Regions from separate parts of the Lactobacillus sp. W8093 genome, predicted to be linked through region 3. Evidence: riboswitches for the same ligand, from Rfam matches in the RefSeq annotation. Region 3 holds a riboswitch; each other region holds the start of a gene.
What was found. A riboswitch is a leader RNA that binds a small molecule or an ion and turns the genes downstream of it on or off. The one in region 3 is predicted to bind thiamine pyrophosphate.
Positions count from the first base shown of each region.

Region 1: it holds a riboswitch for thiamine pyrophosphate, as region 3 does, so the genes downstream of both, H3T47_RS01090 (ATP-binding cassette domain-containing protein) here and H3T47_RS08530 (ECF transporter S component) in region 3, are expected to answer to the same signal.
Region 2: it holds a riboswitch for thiamine pyrophosphate, as region 3 does, so the genes downstream of both, thiM (hydroxyethylthiazole kinase) here and H3T47_RS08530 (ECF transporter S component) in region 3, are expected to answer to the same signal.

Region 1 covers NZ_JACFRL010000001.1:228,242-232,524, forward strand. Annotated here, with positions in the region: gene H3T47_RS01075 (LemA family protein) at 1-295, shown strand, start outside; gene htpX (zinc metalloprotease HtpX) at 312-1,208, shown strand; gene H3T47_RS01085 (AraC family transcriptional regulator) at 1,242-2,186, opposite strand; TPP riboswitch at 2,341-2,431, shown strand; gene H3T47_RS01090 (ATP-binding cassette domain-containing protein) at 2,393-3,829, shown strand; gene H3T47_RS01095 (energy-coupling factor transporter transmembrane protein EcfT) at 3,841-4,283, shown strand, end outside.
Region 2 covers NZ_JACFRL010000002.1:43,245-47,527, forward strand. Annotated here, with positions in the region: gene H3T47_RS01490 (alpha-L-fucosidase) at 1-844, shown strand, start outside; gene H3T47_RS01495 (hypothetical protein) at 1,217-1,474, opposite strand; TPP riboswitch at 1,729-1,828, shown strand; gene thiM (hydroxyethylthiazole kinase) at 1,902-2,690, shown strand; gene thiD (bifunctional hydroxymethylpyrimidine kinase/phosphomethylpyrimidine kinase) at 2,702-3,505, shown strand; gene thiE (thiamine phosphate synthase) at 3,516-4,181, shown strand; gene gap (type I glyceraldehyde-3-phosphate dehydrogenase) at 4,283-4,283, opposite strand, start outside.
Region 3 covers NZ_JACFRL010000012.1:51,367-55,649, forward strand. Annotated here, with positions in the region: gene H3T47_RS08510 (PTS lactose/cellobiose transporter subunit IIA) at 1-69, opposite strand, end outside; gene H3T47_RS08515 (PTS sugar transporter subunit IIB) at 81-416, opposite strand; gene H3T47_RS08520 (hypothetical protein) at 502-678, opposite strand; gene udk (uridine kinase) at 942-1,583, shown strand; gene H3T47_RS08530 (ECF transporter S component) at 1,677-2,255, opposite strand; TPP riboswitch at 2,297-2,386, opposite strand; gene H3T47_RS08535 (M42 family metallopeptidase) at 2,459-3,541, opposite strand; gene hpt (hypoxanthine phosphoribosyltransferase) at 3,783-4,283, shown strand, end outside.

The sequences.
Region 1 (4,283 bases), on a different contig from region 3:
AACTCTGAAGGTTTCTAACCAAATTTCCGATGCCCTTAAGTCAATTTTTGCTTTATCAGAAAATTATCCTGATCTTAAAGCAAATCAAAACTTTTTGAAATTGCAAGAAGAATTAACTAACACTGAAAACAAGATTGCTTATTCCAGACAACTGTACAATTCATCAGCTGCCTTATATGATCAAAAACTTTTAACTTTCCCATCCAACATAGTTGCTCATATTCACGGCTTTAAGAAAGTTGATTACTTACAAACTAACGAGTCGGAAAAAGAAGTACCTAAAGTTAAATTTTAAATACTAGGTTATTTTTATGTTATTTCAACAAATTGCCAGCAATAAGCGTAAGACCGTTGGTATTATGGGTCTGTTTGTTATTATTTTGGCACTTGTAGGGGCAGGCTTAGGCTATCTTTTTAGTGATCGACCCGTCCTAGGGTTAGTTATTGCCGTCATTTTTAGTATCATTTATATGCTAATTGTCTTGCCTAACCCAGCCAACATGGTAATGAGTCTTAATCATGCCCAAGAAGTCCATGAGCAGGATAATCCAGAACTTTGGCACGTTGTAGAGGACATGGCACTTGTGGGACAGGTGCCGATGCCGCGTGTATTTATTATTGCCGATCCTAGTCCCAATGCCTTTGCGACAGGACGTGATCCTAACCATTCTGCTGTAGCAGTGACACAAGGCTTGCTTGACATGATGAACCGCGAAGAACTTGAGGGCGTCTTAGGTCATGAAATTTCTCATATTAGAAATTATGACATTCTGGTTTCTACTATTGCTGCAGTCTTGGTTGGCGTCATTTCATATTTATCGGGAATTGCCAGCCGCTACATCTGGTGGATTGACGATGATAGAGATAGAGACGACAACAACGGCGGTTCTATTGTTGTGATTTTCAAAGTTATAGCTATTTTGTTTGTGTTAATTCTGGGTCCGATCTGTGCCAGCTTAGCGCAAATGGCATTATCGCGTAATCGGGAATACTTGGCTGACGCTTCGTCAGTTGAATTAACGCGCAATCCTCAAGGATTAATTTCGGCGCTAGAGAAAATTGACGGTTCTGCACCAATGAAAAAAGCCGATCCGAGCAGTGCGGGAATGTATATTGAGGATCCATTACGCAAAAGACGCAGTTTTACGCATTTATTTGACAGTCATCCGCCGACAGCGGATAGAATTAAACGCTTGGAAAAAATGTAATAAATAAAGCAGCCTTTTCTAGTAAGGCTGCTTTTATTTTAAGTTGATATTTGCTTGTCGAAATAGTTCTGCACGCATCTGCACGGGCGTTTCATGGTAATATTCACTAAATTTTTTATAAAAGAATGATTTGCCGCTATAACCTACACGGGTAATTATTTCCTTAACAGAGATATCCGGGCGTGCCAGCAAACTTCGCGCTTCCTGCATACGTCTTTCATCAACATGTTCCATAAAACTTTTGCCCGTTTTTTGTTTAACCAAACTTGAAAAATAATTGGGGTTAAAGCCAAAATACTTGGCTGCATCATTAAGGCTGACATCAGTGAAATGAGCATCAATATACTGCTCTAACTCGGTTTGAGCAAACTGATGATTAGTAATCAACCTAGTTTCAGCAGCTAAGTCTTGGCTTCTAATTGCTAAAAATAAGAGCAAATTAAGTTCTGCCATAATTATGTTGCGTGCAAAAAGATTTTGATTGAGATATTCATCAATTACTTTTTTAACTAGATGAGCGGATTTAGACATTGGCGTGCCGCTCATACTTAATAAGCGTTTCTGATCAAAAGCTGTAGTAATTTTTTTAAGTAGACCCTTTTCTTCACGATTCAGTTTTGAGTAATCACCTAGAAAATCTTGCATAGTTAAATTAGGGTCAAATTCAAGTTTAACTAAAATATCTTTATGGCTTGGTTTTAAAATCTCGTAGTTGCATTTCTTCTGTAAAAAAATAATATTACCAGCACCCAAAGTAAGTTCCTGAGCGTTAATCCTGGTTTTGACTGCTCCTTTTGCCAAATAAAGAATGGTTAAGCCTGTAGTTTGATAACGATGTATCCCAGTATTACGATTTTCCAAAAAAGCACTGAATAAATTAAAATCTTCATTTCCCGGCTTTATTCTTATCTCATTTGTGTCCGACTTTTTTGAGTCCAAGACACTAGCCAAATATTGTTCTAACTTAACTGCCGCCATTACGTCACCTTCTTGTTTTATTTTTTATTTTCATAAATTTATTATATAGCAAATTGGCAGATTGCTAATAAATTTTTGTTATTTCACAATTATTACAGGCCGTTAAAAGCAAGACTAATCAGTCTAGACAATAAAAATTCTTTTAGGTATAATGAAAATAATATCGGGGTGCCGTATAGGCTGAGAATATACCCGTTGAACCTGCTATGGATAATGCCAGCGAAGGGAAAACGAAAGATTTTACGTCGTCAGGTATTCTCCTGACGATTTTTTTGGTAACTAAATTGATTAAATTAAATAACCTCACTTTTTCATACGATAAAGAAAATCAAATATTAACTGATATTAATTTAAAAATTCCTACGGGAGAATTTTCATTATTAGTTGGCCCTACCGGCTGCGGCAAGTCTACATTATTAAAAATTTTAGCAGACTTATACCCTAAATTTGCCGGTCACTTAAGCGGCACTGTGACTTTAGCCGGATTAAAATCAGCAATGATGTTTCAAAGTGCCGGTGAGCAGTTCACGATGGCAACGCCACGTGAGGAAATCATTTTTGCACTTGAAAACTTATGCCTAACCAAAGAGCAGTATGAGAAGCGTCTAAATGAAGCCGTTCAGTTTGCCCAAATTGATTATTTGCTTGATCAAAAAATTAATACCATGTCTGGCGGCGAACAGCAGCGGGTAGCTTTAGCCGTTTTAATTGCAATGAATGTTGACCTTTTTTTACTCGATGAGCCGTTTGCCAGTTGCGATCCTGCAGCCCGCAAGTTTTTGATTGCTAAACTAGCCCATTTGCGCGATCAGGGCAAAACAATCATTGTGAGTGACCACGTATTATCTGGTTATGAAGGCATTTGTGATAACCTGTTTCAATTTCAGGGTAAAAAAATAGTGCAACTTGCACCAGATGAAAAAGAACAGCTGTTACAGAAAAGTATGATGGCTGCCTCTTATTCTTTTGCTCTGCCAGAACAAAACGAGCAAAATTGTTTTACGCTGCAAAATACCCGAATTTATCAAAATCGTTTGCTTCTCAAGCAAGAACATTTAAACATTGTTGCTGGTAAAACTACCCTGATAACAGGAGCAAACGGTGTGGGCAAAACTTCGCTATTTAACGCATTAACTAAAATGTTGCCGTATTCTGGCAGTATCACTTACCACAATCAGGAAATTAACAAATTAGCGACCCGCAAGTACCTGCTTAAAGTCGGGCAAATTTTTCAAAGTGCAAGTGATCAGTTCATCAACGTTTCAGTGGCGGATGAAATTAATCTGAGCAAAAAGCACCGAACTAATTCTTTCTTTACGGATGAGAAAATAAATGAAACACTATCTTATCTTGAACTTGATTCTTTGCTTGATCATGTTGTTTACTCATTATCCGGTGGCCAACAGAAGAAACTGCAAATTTTGTTAATGCTGATCTCTGATCAAGACGTATTGCTGATTGACGAGCCCCTTAGCGGACTAGATACGGTTTCTGCAGGTAAAGTAATGACATTATTGAGAAAAAGCCAAAAGGCCCGCAACCAAACGTTATTAATCATTAGTCACGAATTAACTAATTTGGCTGATTGGTGCGACTATCATCTTGTTTTTCAAGACCAGCATTTAAGCTATACAAATAAGTGAGGCTATCAAAAATGAATCCTAGTTTCAAATTTTTTCTGGCACTAATTATTTCATTAGAAATATCTCTTAAGTCCAGTTTATGCACCAATTTGTTAATCATCGGTTTTGCATTAATTTATCTAATTTACAAACATATTAAATTAAAGAATTTGCTGCTAACACTCTTAATGCCCCTAATTGCCGCATTTACGGTTTTTGCCACTTTATATTGGTTTGCACCGCAACCTAACTTGCAAAATGCACTGAGTTTAGCCAGCCGTGTTTATGTCTATACGCTGACGATTTACTGTGTCTCAATTGGAACCACTGCCACGGACTTAGCTCGCTCTTTTGAACAAAACTTTCATTTACCGAGTAAGTTTGCTTATGGCGTTTTAGCTGCTCTCAATATTGTGCCGCGAATGAAAACAGCCGTTAAACAAATTCGGACTGCCGGCATGATGCGCGGCGTTTA
Region 2 (4,283 bases), on a different contig from region 3:
TAATAAAAAATATCAGGCAGATTTTAACGGATATTTAAAGGAATTACGCCAGCTAATCGGAATTCTCTGCACTAATTATGGCAAAATTGGCGGTTTCTGGTTTGATGGTAACTGGAACAAACCCAACGCTGATTGGCAGGATGAGCAGCTTTATCAGGAAATTAGAAAACTGCAGCCACAAGCTATTATTACCAACAACACCGGATTAGGAAAGCAAGGAATAAGTGACGGACGAAAAGTGGACGTCCTGACTTTTGAAAGAGGCAACCCTCAAGTAATCAACCATTTTCAAAATAATCGTTATTTTGCTGCTGAAACCTCATTGACTCTAAACAGACATTGGGGCAATGCCCAAAATGACCTTAATTATGTTTCGGCGCGGCACTTAATTGAACAAATTTGTCACACTCGCAAAGTGGGGGCAAATTTATTAATTAACGTGGGCCCAGAATTTGATGGCTCTTTAAATATTCATTGCCTGTCGTTACTAGAAATTATTAAACAATGGATGGCAATTAATAAAGAAGCAGTCTATAACACCAACAATTTTGAGCATAAAACTTACACCGCTGCTGGAAATGATAATGATTTTATTAAGGGTAATTATTTATTTGTGGATAATCTGGGTAATGTTGGCAATCAAAACGTAGTACTGGGAGGAGAAAAAATGCGAGAAATAGTATTTAATAATTTTCCGCCCCAAAAGATCGAGCGCATTGTTTGGCTGGATAATGGCACTAACGTGGCGTTTAAACAACTGCCAGAAAAAAGCCAACTGATAGTTAAAGCAGACGGATTCGAGTACGGAACCAACTTGGTAGAGCGTGTAGCCAAGATTTATTGAACTTCATTTAAATAAAAAGACTAATAAATTACCATAATAAGGTGGTGAGCCCCAAAAGTTAGACAACTTTTGGGGCTTTTTCACCTGTGGCGATATTAGTATCAATAAAATAGTGGCATAGTTTATCGGGTCCGACTTACTACTGTTTGTGTCATATTCTAATTTAGCAGTCTTTAACGCTTTGACTTTCCCCTTTTTACCAATGTTAGTCACGATTAGCACAAGAATGACCCACGAAAAGAACCTCTTGTAGTTAATAGTCACCGGTTCTTTAAAGAATTTGTTTCACCATTCAAACAAGTGTTAATTTACTGGACATTTTTGTATTTAAATTTCAGAAAATTAAGTTAAAATTGTCTTGCAAAATTACTTTTAAAATTTGTCCTTATCATGTTTTCTCTTGTACCAATCATGTATTTCAAAAAATGTACATATTGCGAAATAAAGCAGCACAACAACAAAAACCACAGTAATCACTTTAACGAAAACAGCAAAATTAAACAAAATTGATAACCATAAAAAGGCCACAAACACTGCTGCAATAGGTAAAAATATTTTATCAATTTTATGTTCTATAAAAAGTGTATGAAGCGCGTTATTTCGATCTGTATTTGTAATTTTCTTTTTCATCATGACCGCTCCTTTCGCCTAATATTAAAAATTAATTAATTAATTTTATTTAGTATAATATAGCATAAAAATTTAGGCAGCGAGTAATTGGCTAATTTTTTTGATCTAAAAAAAGCAGCTGCTATAATCATTTGCTTTACTTGACAAAATACTTGGTTAGATTATGTAAAGAAAGCTTGATATTATAAGCAGAATCATATTAAGCAGCAAAACATGACATTGTAATCTAGCATTAATTTCGTTATAATTGAAAGCGATAACACGAGGGGTGCCTTTTTGGCTGAGATGAAAATTATTTCAGACCCTTTGAACCTGTAAGTTAACACTTGCGTAGGAACGTGTCGAACCTGTTAAGCTTTGGCATTTTCACATGCTAAAGCTTTTTTTATTAATCAAAATTTTAAAGACAGTTAATTAGGAGAATATAATGCAGTTAGAATTATTAGACAAATTACGAGCGCAAAATCCTGTTATTTTCAACATTGCCAATTTTGTAACAGTTCAGGATGTGGCAAATGCTGTTAATGCTATTGGTGCTTCACCAATTATGAGCAATGAAGTCGCTGAAGCTGAAGAAATAGTGCGGCTGGCTTCTGCTGTTACAGTTAACATTGGCTGTTTAACCAAAGAGCAAATTAATCACATTAAAAAGGTGGAAGATTTAGCACGACAATATAATAAACCGATAGTGTTTGATCCCGTAGCCGTTGGTGCGGTTGAATATCGCTATAAAATTGCAGATAAGCTTTTGTGGGATTTTCATACGAGTATTATTCGCGGCAATATTGGTGAGATCGCTGCCTTAGGTGATTTTGAGTGGAATTCAAAGGGCATTGATGCAGGCTCCGGTTCTGGTGATATTGATGAAATTACTGCAAAAACAGCGCAGAAATACCACTGTACAGTTATTGCCAGTGGTCCTACAGATACAATCAGCGACGGCAAAAGACTAGCGCATATACATAACGGCTCGCCCCTTTTTAAAACCCACGTGGGCTCTGGTGACATGTTGACTAGTATTGTTACAGCATTTACTGCAGTTGCTAACGATCCTTTTGAAGCAGCTCAAATAGGTGCTTTAGTTTTCAGTTGCGCTGGTCAATTAGTAGTTCAAGATCATCCCAATGTCGGACCAGGTACTTTTGGCATGTATCTCATGGATTATTTGTATAAAGTAAAAGCCGTAGATATTGAACAAATTGCTGATTTTGATTAAGGAACTTTATGATGACTGAAAAAATTAATTCTTTTCCCCAAGTTTTAACCATTGCCGGTACAGATTCTGGTGGTGGTGCCGGGATAATGGCTGACCTTAAAACTTTTCAAATGCAAAAAGTATTTGGGACAGCTGTAGTGGTAGCCGTGACAGCACAAAACACTTTAGGTGTGCAAAAATCTTTTTTACTACCTTTAGAAATGATCGATGCCCAATTCGCCTCTCTGGCAGAAGATTTCCGCATCCGTGCTTGTAAAACGGGAATGTTAGGTGATGCAGCTCATGTTCACCAAGTTGCACTTAATTTGCAAAAGTATGACTTTGGTCCTATTACCATAGATCCAGTAATGGTTGCTAAGGGTGGTGCTCCATTATTAAGTCAAGATGCTGTCGCCACCGTTAAAAACGAATTGCTGCCTTTAGCCGATCTAATAACACCCAACTTGCCAGAAGCAGAAACTTTAACTGGCATCAAGGTACAAATGCAAGATCAATATCCAGAATTAGCTCATAAATTACAAGATATGGGAGTTAAAAATGTGCTAATTAAAGGCGGTCATGCAAGTAGCGATCAAGTAAAAGATTATGCTTTATTTGCTGATGGTTCCGATCTTTGGGTCAGCAGTTCCAGAATACATACCGAACGCACTCACGGCACCGGTGATACCTTAGCTGCAGCAATTACAGCCCAGCTGGCTTTAGGTCAAAGTTTGCCTACGGCAATTAAAATTGCTAAAAAGTACGTTACTAAAACTATTAAGGAAACCATTCAAGTTGGTCATGGTCATGGCCCTTTAAATCATTGGGGTCAGTAATTTAGGAGAAATAATGAAAAACTTTAACACTGATTTTTTACATGCTTACTTTATTTGTGGCAGTCAGGACGTGCCAGAAGGTAAAACATTACCAGGCATAGTCGAAGAAGCTCTTGCTGCAGGTATTACTGCTTTTCAATTGCGGGACAAGGGTTCTAATTCAACTTTAAGTGAAGCCGAGAGACTCCCTATGGCGCAAAAGCTGCACCAATTGTGTTATGCATATCACGTGCCCTTCTTCATTGACGATGATGTTCAGCTGGCACAACAAGTTCATGCCGAAGGCGTTCATGTTGGTCAAAGCGATGAAGAAATCAGACAGGTCATTAAAGAAGTTGGCGGTCGGATGATTATCGGCTATTCCTGCTCGAATTTAACGCAAGTTGAGCAAGCCAATAAAATTAGCGGAATTGATTATTATGGCAGTGGCCCAATTTATGCCACCCAATCTAAAAGTGATGCCGACCCCGAAATTGGTATTGCCGGCTTAAGCCAACTGGTCAAAAGCACAACCAGGCCAATTGTTGCTATTGGTGGGATTACCGCTAGCGACTTAAGCGCAATTGCTAAAACTAAAGCAGCTGGAGCTGCGGTCATTTCTTTGATTGCTCAAAGCAATGATATTAAGCAGACCGTTAGTCAAATGCTCACAGCGCCATGGGTGAAAAATGACTAGTATATTTTAAAAACAAAAAAATGATTCTGCACTTGGCAGAACCATTTTTTATTGATAATAAACAGTTATAAATTGATAAAAATATCAGTTAATTTTTGGAAT
Region 3 (4,283 bases):
TGCAATCAGACCCATAGCAGCTTCTAATGTTTCTTGTTCTTTTTGAGCAGAGGTTTCTTGTTCAGCCATTTCAACCACCTTTAACCATTAATTAAATCTTCAGCCTGTTGCAAAACTGTTTTGCCGTCCATCATGCCATACGCACGCATTTCGATTACTCCCAGAGGAATATCTTTGCCATCTTTGCCCTTACCTTTAACTTTGTTTTTAAAGTCATCTTCCATATAACGAACTTGTGGCCCAAGCAATACACAATCAAGTTCGTCTTGTTCAATATGCTGATCAGCTTCTGCAGCTGGACAGGCAAAAATTTTTGCATCAATGCCTTCTTCTTCAGCTGCTTTTTGCATTTTAGTTACTAGTAACGAAGTACTCATTCCTGCACTGCAGTTGAGCATAATTGTTTGTTCAGCCATAATAATCCTATTCCTCCTAAAATGTATCTTATGATTTGTCTTCTCCATTATAGCACTATTAAAATAGCGCTTACTAATACGAATATTATTTTTTCATAAAAAAAGATAATAGCTTTAATGGATGTGAACAGTCCATTTTATTATTACCGCCAATGGCTAAGTCAAATCCCACTAATAATTCATCATTGCCTTCAATTAACCTTTTATTACATGTATCACAATTTTCCTCATCAAAATTAGTCTGGCAAATAGCAGTAAGCATGGCAGCGTCTCTTTCAAAGCCCTGCAAAAATGAATGCGCAACAATTTTTTAAAATGAGGAGCCGGATGATGCCAAATCATTCATTTTGCACCTACTATTAATTAGCTTATATTACCTTTTTCACATTTTATAATATAAAAATTAAGTCGCATTTTAAACCATATTTTTAAAAAATTGGCGAGAATAAGTAAATTCACGTTAACTGTTGGTAATTAAAGACAAAGTAAAGTAAAATGTTTAAGGATTAAAAAGGGAGTGGCATAATGTCTAGACTTGAAAAGCCTGTTGTGATTGGTATTACTGGTGGCTCAGGCAGCGGAAAAACTACCATTGCACAAAAAATCGTTGCTCAAATGCAAGAAGATGAACACGTTTTAATTATGACGCAGGATTCTTATTATAAGGATAACACCGGCATCCCCATGAGTAAGAGGATGAATATTAACTATGATCATCCTGACGCCTTTGATGTTCCTTTACTTAGAAAACAGCTAAGTGATCTCTTGAATTATCAACCCATTGAAATGCCTGTTTATGATTTTAAAGAACATACTCGCAGCAAAGAAACTGTCCACACCGAACCTGCTGATATTATTATTCTTGAAGGAATTTTAGTCTTAGCTAATAAAGAAATACGTGATTTAATGGATATCAAAGTCTATGTCGATACAGATGATGATATTCGTTTTATTAGAAGACTAGAGCGGGACTTAAGTGAACGTGGTCGTTCTATTGATTCAGTGATTGAACAATATTTGAATACGGTCAAGCCCATGTATCATCAGTTCATAGAACCCACTAAGCGTTATGCTGATATCATTGTACCTGAAGGTGGCAAAAACGATGTGGCAATTGACATGTTAACTACAAAGGTGCATTCAATTTTAAGTCAAAAGGAAAAATAAAAAAGAGTAATTGCTTTTTTGAAGTGACCCCAAATTTGTCCTAAATTTGGGGGTTACTTTGCTCGCAATACTCTTTTTTTATTAACAAATTAACTAATCAATTTTTGGTTTTAAAGCGTTGTCAAATAAATTAGTAATCAATTTAACCAAAACTCCGTCAAAAACTAGGGCTGAAATAATATTGGTAATAAACATTACAATTTGAACTTGCATGCTGAACTTGCTCCAGCCGTATAAAATATATGAAGGTATAAAACAACCAAATGAAGCAAAAAATGCACCAGTCAGAACACTTTTCCAAGTGAATTTTTGGTAACGTTCCTTTTTAGGAAAGAAGCCAATTTCATTGGTAGCACCTTGGATAACTCCTGATAAAATGGTTGTGGCTCCCCATTGGCCCCCGATTGCCATTTCCACAACGGCAGCCAATAATTCGCCAACTGTACCAGAACCCACTGTAGGGACAAAATACATTGCTAAAGGTCCTGCCATAAGCCATAAACCTGAAAAGACAGTGTCTGTGACCGGGGCAAAGCCAGTTGGAACCAGTAACATTTTAACTAAATTAAATGCCCAATTAAAGCCATAGGTATAAATGACACCCATAATAATTCCAATCAGTGCAATTAAGATGATTGACTTTACATTCCACTTTGATGATCTTGTAAACATAAAAATACTCCTAACTTAACATGTCATTAGGAGTATCATCATTAACTAATTGAACACTTCCCTAGCGCAGGTATTATCCCGTTCAGGTTCGGAGGGTATTTCTCAGCTTTTTGGCACCCCTAGTGACTTATTTAATTTTTATTAGTATAACACAAGTTAAATAATTTTTCTGGTCAATTTTGAAGATAGTTTTTTTAGACTGATTAAAATTGACTAAAACTAGCTAATTTTTCCTTAGTCAAATCACGGATAATGGCTACTGTCAGATCAACAGCAGCTTTAAAATCGCTATAGGCGCTAAAGCAATATGGCGAATGTTCATAACGCACTGGAATGCCGATAACAATTGTCGGGGCGCCATTTTCATAGTAAATCGCAGCACCATCTTGACCGCCACCAGTTCTAACAGAACGAGTATACGGAATATGATTTTGATCAGCCATAGCACAAGCATACTGTTGAAACTTAGGGTTTGGTAAAAATGACGTATCCATATCACGCAGCATCGGACCACGTTTTAATCCTGTTTGTGACAGCCAATCTGGTGTAAATGTATCATCTGCTGGGCATGATTCAAGGACAATTGCTAAATCTGGCTTGATAGCTCTGGCAGTCACATAAGCTCCGCGCAAACCAACTTCTTCCTGACTTGAAAGTGCCGCTACGACATTAAAATCGGTTTCTTCACCGTTTAAATTATCAAGGACATCTGCCATGGCAGCAGCGCCAAAGCGATCGTCAAAGTCTTTACCGAAAAATAAGCCGGTTTTTTCATTGTATTCACACTTCACATCAACAAAAATAGGACAGCCAGTGTCAATTTGATAGTCATTAATAGTTTCAGCACGAGAACTGGAGCCAACATCGATTGACATATCAGCTACATCAGGGACATTATTTCTTTCTTCTTCTGTCATAAAATGCGGTGGTTTAGTAGCAACCACTCCCGGCACATATTCACCAGCACGGTTCTTAATCTTAACGCGTAAAGCTGGGATATTATACTTTACCCAACCGCCAAGTGGTACAAACTTAATCATTCCGTTGGGACGAACTGCTTGCGTAATAAAGCCGACAGCGTCAGAGTGCGCATCAAGCTGGATAACTGGTCGATCCGGCTTATTCTCTTTTTTACTGGCATACACATTGAGCATGCCGTCAACCTTGACATTAGCAAAGTCATGTACAGTTTCAGTAAAAAGCTTAACAAATTCCTCTTCAAATCCTGATGTTGAATTAGCGTTTGAAAAAGCTTTAAGCATCTTTATTTCTTGTTTTTTATCCATTTTATTCGGCCTTTCACTTAAAATATCTTATCTTTCATTGTACCAAAGTCACAGTTAATTAAACTAGTGCTTTAAGTTGATTTGCAAATAATCCTACTGCTTTTAACAATATATATACTTTTTGTACGTAATTAGCTCCATAAATTACGTAAATTGACAAAAATAATCTGTTTTTTTGACCAAAAAATGATATAATCAAATTTATTAGGAATTTAGATTGTTTTAAATGAAGGGTAGATAAATGCCAAAAACCGACAACATTAATAATATTATTGATCACAAATTGTTTACTGAAGAAGACATCCATAATATGTGTGTTAAGCTGGGCAAACAGCTTACTGCTGACTATGCTGGTAAGAAGCCTTTAATTGTAGGTGCACTTAAGGGAGCTATTTTCTTTTTAACCGATTTGGTTAGAGAAATGGATGTCAAAGCGGAAATTGATTTTCTTGATGTTTCCAGCTATGGCGATGAAATGGAATCATCTGGAGAAGTTAAACTTATTTCAGATTTGGCTGCTGATGTTAAAGATCGTGACGTTTTAATTGTTGAAGATATTGTTGACACCGGTCTTACATTGGAATACATGAAGAATTTGCTCAAAAAACGCGGAGCTAAAAGTGTCAAGTGTTGCGTTTTGCTTAATAAAGAAGCCAATAGGACAAGTGACGTTGAAGTCGAATATTATGGTTCAAAAGTTGGCAATGAGTTTGTTGTAGGTTATGGTTTAGACTTTATGAAT